DNA from 2 places in the Roseiarcus sp. genome. Region 1 is predicted to be linked to the other one. Evidence: predicted binding sites of a transcription regulator. Region 1 holds the regulator's gene; the other holds the start of a gene.
The links. Region 1 encodes LexA, which represses DNA repair genes until DNA is damaged. Its sites were predicted from a motif close to TGTTCNNNNTGTGTTCNG; they were not measured.

Region 1 (3,405 bases):
GGATCTCGATCTTGCCCTCGCGCACGAGCTCGAGCGACGCCGAGAATGAGGACGCGCGGGCGCTGCGGCGCATGCCCGGATCGAGGCAGGCCGCAAGCAGCCAGTCGTCGAAGGCGGTCCACTCGAAGCTCATGCCGATGAGGCGAGCCAAGGCCTCGCGCGCTTCGGCAAGCGACCAGACTTCCCGCGCCTTGAAGCGGACCCGGGCGCGGGCGTGCTTTTGAGCCTGGCGCGCGTAAGCCGCAAGCAGATCGTAGAGGTTGGTCTCCCAGTGCGAACGTCGCGCGACCTCGACGGCCTCCGGGGCGCCGCGGCCGAACACGTCGCGTCCCAGGCGGGTGCGGTTGAACAGGAGCCCAGCCGCCTTTCGGATCGCTTCGAGCTTGCGGAGTCGCACAGCGAGCGCCTCGGCGAGGTCCGCGGCGTCGGGCTCGGCGGCCTGCGGGGGGGCCGGCAGGAGAAGGCGCGACTTCAGGTACGCCAGCCATGCCGCCATGACGAGATAGTCGGCGGCGAGCTCGAGCCTCTGCTTGCGCGCGGCCTCGACGAACAGGAGGTATTGTTCGGCGAGCGCCAAGACCGAAATCCGGGCGAGATCGACCTTCTGGCGCCGGGCGAGCCCCAGCAGCAGGTCGAGCGGACCCTCGAACCCGTCGAGATCGACCGTGAACGCGGGTTCGCCAGTCGCGCAGTCCAACTCGAAATCGCTGCGAAACGGCGCCTCTGCAGGCACGAATCACCTCCGTATGACAGATTCCTGTCTGGGGCAGGCTCGAAGGGGCGGCAAGTCCGCCCGCAACGGCGTCAACAGGCGAATGGTTTCGCGTCCTCCTCGCCCCTCTTAACGAAATTGAGTTAACACAACGCTACGTTTTGGCCGCCGCAGGTGAGTCTTAACTCGCCTCTGTTCCTGGTTCCGTCCTCTTTTAACTATGCGCGTTTAGGTAAATTAAAGACGAATTGCGCGATCGGGACATGAAGCATTGTCATGAAAGCCAAAGGGCGTATCGTCAAAATTGTCGAACGGCGCTGCCGGCCGACCGAACGCTCCGCGGGGCCCCGGATTCCGTCGCATCGTCCGGGCCCTTGCGGGGCGGGGCAGACTTTTCTCGTCCCTCAGTAGCGCCTGAACAGACTCACCATCTTGCCCTGGACGCGGACGCGGTCGGGTCCGAAAATCCGGGTCTCGTAGGCCGGGTTCGCCGCTTCGAGCGCGATCGAGGCGCCGCGCTTGCGCAATCGCTTCAACGTCGCCTCCTCGTCGTCGATCAGCGCCACGACGATGTCCCCCGTCTCGGCCGAGTCCTGCTTCCGGATGATCACCATGTCGCTTTCGAAAATGCCGGCCTCGATCATCGAGTCGCCCCGGACCTCGAGGGCGAAATGGTCCCCGGACCCGAGGAAGTCCGGTGGCATGGCGATCGTGTCCATGCGCGTCTGAATGGCGGAGATCGGCGTGCCGGCCGCGATCCGGCCCATCAGCGGGATCATGACGGGTGCGCGTTCATCAGGGCCGGACGCCTGCTGCGGCGTACGGAGACGACCAAGGTCGCCGTTGATGACGCTTGGAGAGAATTTTTGCGGCCGCGGCGCGGCGACCGTCGCCGATTCCGGCAGGCGCAGCACCTCGATCGCGCGGGCGCGATTGGCGAGGCGGCGGATGAATCCCCGCTCTTCGAGCGCCATGATCAGGCGATGAATGCCGGACTTCGAGCGCAGGTCGAGCGCGTCCTTCATCTCGTCGAAGGAGGGCGGGACGCCGTCCTCCTGAAGGCGCTCGTGGATGAAACGCAACAACTCGCTCTGCTTCTTGGTTAGCATGAAAGACTCCGAACAACCCTGCGTGGTTGGAAGGACCGGATGAACCGCGACCAGAATCACCACGCGCCGTAAACAAATCACGAACAGACGCTAGCCGTTCACGCTGTGTTCCGCAAGCAAATTCTGAAATTCTGGGCGACGGCGAGCGCGGCTCGGAGAGCTCCAGCCTTCGGCGTCGCGGGGGACAGAATTTGCGCCGTCAATCCGGCATCTCGGTCAGTTGCTCGCCGCCATGGTTTTCGCCGATCGAATAGGCGCAGATCCGGGAGAGGTGGACGTAAGGCAGGGCGGTTTCTTCGGCCCAGGCGTTGAATTGCGCCTGGATCCGCCTGAGGTCGCCCTTCGACTTGGGCTCCTCCGCGACGTCGAGGCCGGCGTCGCGCAAGCAGGCGACGACGTCTTTCGACGTCGCGAATCCATCCCAGCCGATGAAACGCAGGAACATCTGCCCACTCATGCCGCCGAGCCGGTCGCCGCGTTGGGCGAGCAGGTCCAAGAGGCCGATCTCGTCCGACGACGGCCAACCGGCGAGGAACCGGCCGAAGCTTCCGTGCTCCTTCGCAACGGCCAGGACGAAGGCGGCGTTCCTGCGCACGGACTGGATTTTTGCCGCGTTACGGACGATGCGCGCGTCCTTCGCGAGGGCGTCCCAAAAGTCGTCCGGCTCGAAGGCGAGCCGCGACGGCGCGAAACCGAGGAAGGCCTCCTCGAAGCCCGGCCACTTCGCCTCGATCACGCTCCAGGCGAAGCCGGCCGAGAAAACGCGTTTCGTCATCTCCGCGAGCGCGCGGTCATCCGGGAGTTTCTTAAGCGACTCGCGATCGGGCTTCGGCGGCAACAGCGCAGCGAGCTTCTCGGGGCCGCCCTTGCGCGCCTCAGCGCGGGCGCGAATGACGGAAAAAGGAGTCATGGCTTTCCTCGGACTGGGCCCGTTTTCGGCGTCCAGCGGCCCGACGTCAAATGGCGGCGCGTCGGCCGCTTCTGTCTCGTCTCGCCGCAGGCTCGCCCCGGCCGCGCGGTTCTGGCAGGCGCCGTGTTTTCTCAGGGCTTGGGCGCCGAATCGGGTCACGATTTTACAAGGGACAGCCCAAAGCTCTCTGGCGTGGCAGGCGTGGGCGTTGCCTTTCGCCAGCCGGGTCGGGGACCCAAGCGCAAAGGCTGAGCCTCCCAAGCCGACAGGGCGCCGAACCCTAATCCATGCCAACTTTCTGCAAGCGTTGCCCATTGCCGTTTTGAACGTTTTCAGACGGTTGCCCCCGTAACGGCCGCTCCAACGGATTCTGAAGGCGTAGCGACCGCCCAAGGGTTCGACCCGAAAAAGGCGACCGTCTCGTCCCCGTGCTTGTCCGAACACACGCGAACGGCGGCGGCTCAATTCAGACCCTACCACGGACTTGTGGTTTCCAGAAGGATTTGTCGGCGTCGCCGAAAGGGCGCTCCGTCGCAGGCGTTTCCAAGGACCGGAACCTCAGGGCCGGCTTGCTCGTTCTCCGGCGTCGCGGAAACGGGAACCGCAAGCGCGGAGGAGCGAAATATGAGAGCACCCTGGATCGCCGCTGGCCTGGCGAGCCTGAGCGTTGGAGC
Region 2 (3,405 bases), on a different contig from region 1:
TCGACGAGGCCGCGCCGCGTCACCGCGTGCGCCCCCAGTCGCGCGCTCAAGCGATCGATGAGGTCGGCGAGCGCACGGGCGCGTTCGGCCTCGTGCGCGCGCTCGATCTGGCTTTGAGACGGCGCGAGCGGCTCGGCGGTCAGACACGCAAGGCGCATGAGGTCGACGCCGAAGCCGGCGTCGATCGCGTCCTCGTGAGGGCTCGCGAGCTTTTCGGCGAAGAGCCGCACGATCGCCCGGGCTTCGTTGAGCGGCCGCGAGGCGCCGACCGCAATGCGGCGCACGGCGCCGTCGACGCGATAGAGGGAAAGCTCGACCCGCCGCGCTCCCTTCGCCTGCCGCTCGAGCAGCACGACGAGGTCGTCGGCGAGCTTCTGCAAGGAGACCTCGATCGCCTCGACCGTCTGGATGGGCGAGGCGAACCGCCGCTCGGCGAGAAAATCCGGTGGGGCGAAGCGCGGCGCGATCGAGACGCGCTGAAGGCCTTTGAGCTCATCGAGACGCGCGACCGGCAGCGCCCCGAACCGCGCCGTGATCGGCGCGCGCGGACGCAACGCGACGTCGCCGATGCGCCTCAGGCCGGCCCGCGCCATGTCGGCGACGGTTTTCTCGTCGAGGCCAAGGGCTGCGAGCGGCAGGTCGTGGAAGAGTTTGGCGAAGGCTTTTTCGCTTAAGGCTTCCGGCGCGATCTTCTGCCCCGAGAAGCGGGCGAGCGCAAAAGCCGCGCGCGGGTTGTCCGCGACGCCGGCGAGCACGGTGATCCCCTGCGCGGCGAGGCGCGCTTGGGCGTCCTCGACGAGCCCCGCCTCGCCCCCAAAGAGATGCGCGACGCCGGAAATGTCGAGCATCAAACCGTCGGGACGATCGAGCGCCGCGAGCGGCGTGTAGCGCGAGCCCCAGTCGCAAATCCGCTCGAGGAGCCGCCGTTCCTCCATCGGATTCGCCTCGACGACGACGAGGGCGGGATGACGCGCGCGCGCATCCGCAAGCGACAGGCCGACGGTCAGGCCGAGCCGCGCCGCGGCGGCGTCGACACAGACAAGGCGCTCGGCCTTGCTGATCCTGGCGACCGCCGCAAGCGGCAGGGTCCGATCAACGGCGCTCAGACGCCGCGCGCGGTCGGTCGCCAGACGAGGCAGCCAGAGCGAGAGAAATCGCCGGGTCGTCAAAAGTCCTCTCCTCGTACCGCCATTCGAGCCGCACCGCCCGGGCTGGGTCATGCGTCTGGCGCCGCGATCGCTGATCGCGGCCGACGCGGTCCAATAGGGCGTCCGGAAGGACGCCCGTCTGTCGACGGGCTATGGGGCGTTCGGAAGAACGCCCGTCTGTCGACGGGCTATCGACCGCGTCTCCAATCGCCTCCCCCGTCGCGCGCGCCTTCACGAGCCGCGCCGTGCAGGCGAACGGCCCTGGCAGGTCGCGTCCCGCCGCCGCCGGGCTTTTCGTGCTCGGCGCGGCGGCGATCTCGAAGCGCGTCACGGCGGCGGTGGAAAGTTTTTCCGCCTGGCCGTAGGCGCTCGCCAGCACGAGAAGCGCCGGCGTCCCGCCCTTTCGCGCGGCCATCAGGAGGCGGCGGGAGGCCATCAGTCCGTAGCTCTTTAGGTTCCAGATCTCGGCCACCACCGCAGCGGGGGCGCCGCATTTCAGCGCCTCCTCCATCGCCCAGAAGGCGGAGGCGGCGTCGGGAGCGGAGACGAACACGAGGCGGTGGAGCGGCAGCCCGTGGGCGACGAGGCCCGGCCCATAGAGCGCGCCCGCCTCGAGGCTCGCAAAGCTTTCGCCGATCAGCAGCGCCGAGGCCGGCCGGCGGTCGAGAAAGCGCGCCGCGAGCGCGAGCGCGAAAGCCATCGCCGTCGGCCCGTCGGCAGGCGCGGCCGGGGCGATCTCATGCAGGCCGTCCTCGGAAAGGCCGCCGCCGAGCGCGAAATCGAAGGCGCGCGCGAGCGGCGCGCGCCGAGGGTGCCGCGCCTCGGCGGCGGGCGAAAAGCCCGCTTTCGCTTCGATTTCGGCGATGACGCGGCGCAAACGCGCCGCCTCCGCCCTGCCGCTCGGCGACATTCGGTTTCCACGTCCGTTTTCGTACTCACTTTGTTCTTGTTTTGAGCCGATATGGGGAAGGAGTCAAGGGGAGCCCGCGTCGGATAGGCGTCGTCACCCGGAGGGCCGCAGCGAAAGCGAAGGAGCACCGGAACGGCGCTTGACGACGGCGAGCCGACGTGGCCGCCGCGCTACGCGATGCGTGTATGCTCTAGGTCGCCGACCGCATCGGCGGGCTCAGCGAGCCCGTCCTACAAGCAGGCCTGCGGCGCCGCCCAGCAGGCCCTCAACCCTCCCGAGCCGCGATCAGCGCTCTCATCCGCTCGGCGTCCTCCGGGGTCGCCGGGTTATAGATCACCATGGCCAGGTCCGGCCGGCCGTCGACGGCGAAGGCGGAATAGTCCATCGAGAGCGTGCCGCCCAGCGGGTCGCGCATCGTTTTCGCCCCTCCGCCGTGGCTCTGGACGTCGTTGTCGCGCCACAGCCGCTCGAAGTCGGGGCTTGCGCGGGAAAGCTCGTCCACCAGCGCCTTCACCGCCTCGACGGCGCCGGCGCGCGCCGCGTCGGCCCGGAACGCCGCGACCACGAAGCGGGCGACGCTCTCCCAGTCGAACTGCCGCTCGCGCACCCTGGGCTCGCAGAACATCATGCGCAGGACGTTGCGCTGATGGGCCTCGAGCGCGCCATAGTCGGTCAGCACCGCCTCCGCGGCGCGGTTCCAGGCGACGATGTCCCACATCGCCGTCTTGATGAGGGCCGGACTCAAGGGCAGCGCGTCGAGCACCCGCTGCAGCCGCGGCGTGACCCCTTCGACCGCCTGGTAACGCACTTCGGGCGGGCGGCCGAGCGCGATCAAAAAAAGATGCTCGCGCTCGACCTCGGTCAGCATCAGCGCGCCGGAAAGCCGGTCGAGCGCGTCGGCCGAAGGCGCGCCGCCCCGGCCTTGCTCGAGCCAAGTGTACCAAGTCGCGCTCACGCCCGCGCGCTGCGCCACCTCCTCGCGCCTGAGGCCCGGCGTGCGGCGCCGCGTGAGGGCGAAGCCAAGCGCGGCGGGATCGAGCTTTTCCCGACGGTCCCTCAGATAGGCGCCGAGCGGATTGGCGTCGACGGCCGCCGCGCTCATCCTGTTAGTCATTATACCTCTATAAGATCACACATTTACCGGGATAGAATAGCAGCGCATCATGAGGCCGTCCAACCCTGGAGACGGCTTCATGCGTATATTCGTCACTGGCGCGAGCGGCTTCATCGGCTCGGCCGTCGTTGCGGAGCTGATCGGCGCCGGCCATTCGGTCCTCGGCCTCGCCCGCTCGGACGCCAACGCCGAAAAAATCGCCGCCGCGGGCGCCGAGGTCCATCGCGGCTCGC

Region 2: the regulator LexA is predicted to act here: its motif matches at 2,079-2,096, upstream of ACLP25_RS05825 (ImuA family protein).

Annotation. Positions count from the first base shown of each region.
Region 1 covers NZ_JBKQOT010000474.1:5,973-9,377, forward strand. The annotation lists gene ACLP25_RS16175 (segregation and condensation protein A) at 1-733, opposite strand, end outside; gene lexA (transcriptional repressor LexA) at 1,117-1,821, opposite strand; gene ACLP25_RS16185 (DNA-3-methyladenine glycosylase I) at 2,021-2,731, opposite strand; gene ACLP25_RS16190 (DUF1236 domain-containing protein) at 3,356-3,405, shown strand, end outside.
Region 2 covers NZ_JBKQOT010000164.1:2,610-6,014, forward strand. The annotation lists gene ACLP25_RS05820 (Y-family DNA polymerase) at 1-1,169, opposite strand, end outside; gene ACLP25_RS05825 (ImuA family protein) at 1,093-2,058, opposite strand; gene ACLP25_RS05830 (helix-turn-helix transcriptional regulator) at 2,324-3,160, opposite strand; gene ACLP25_RS05835 (SDR family oxidoreductase) at 3,252-3,405, shown strand, end outside.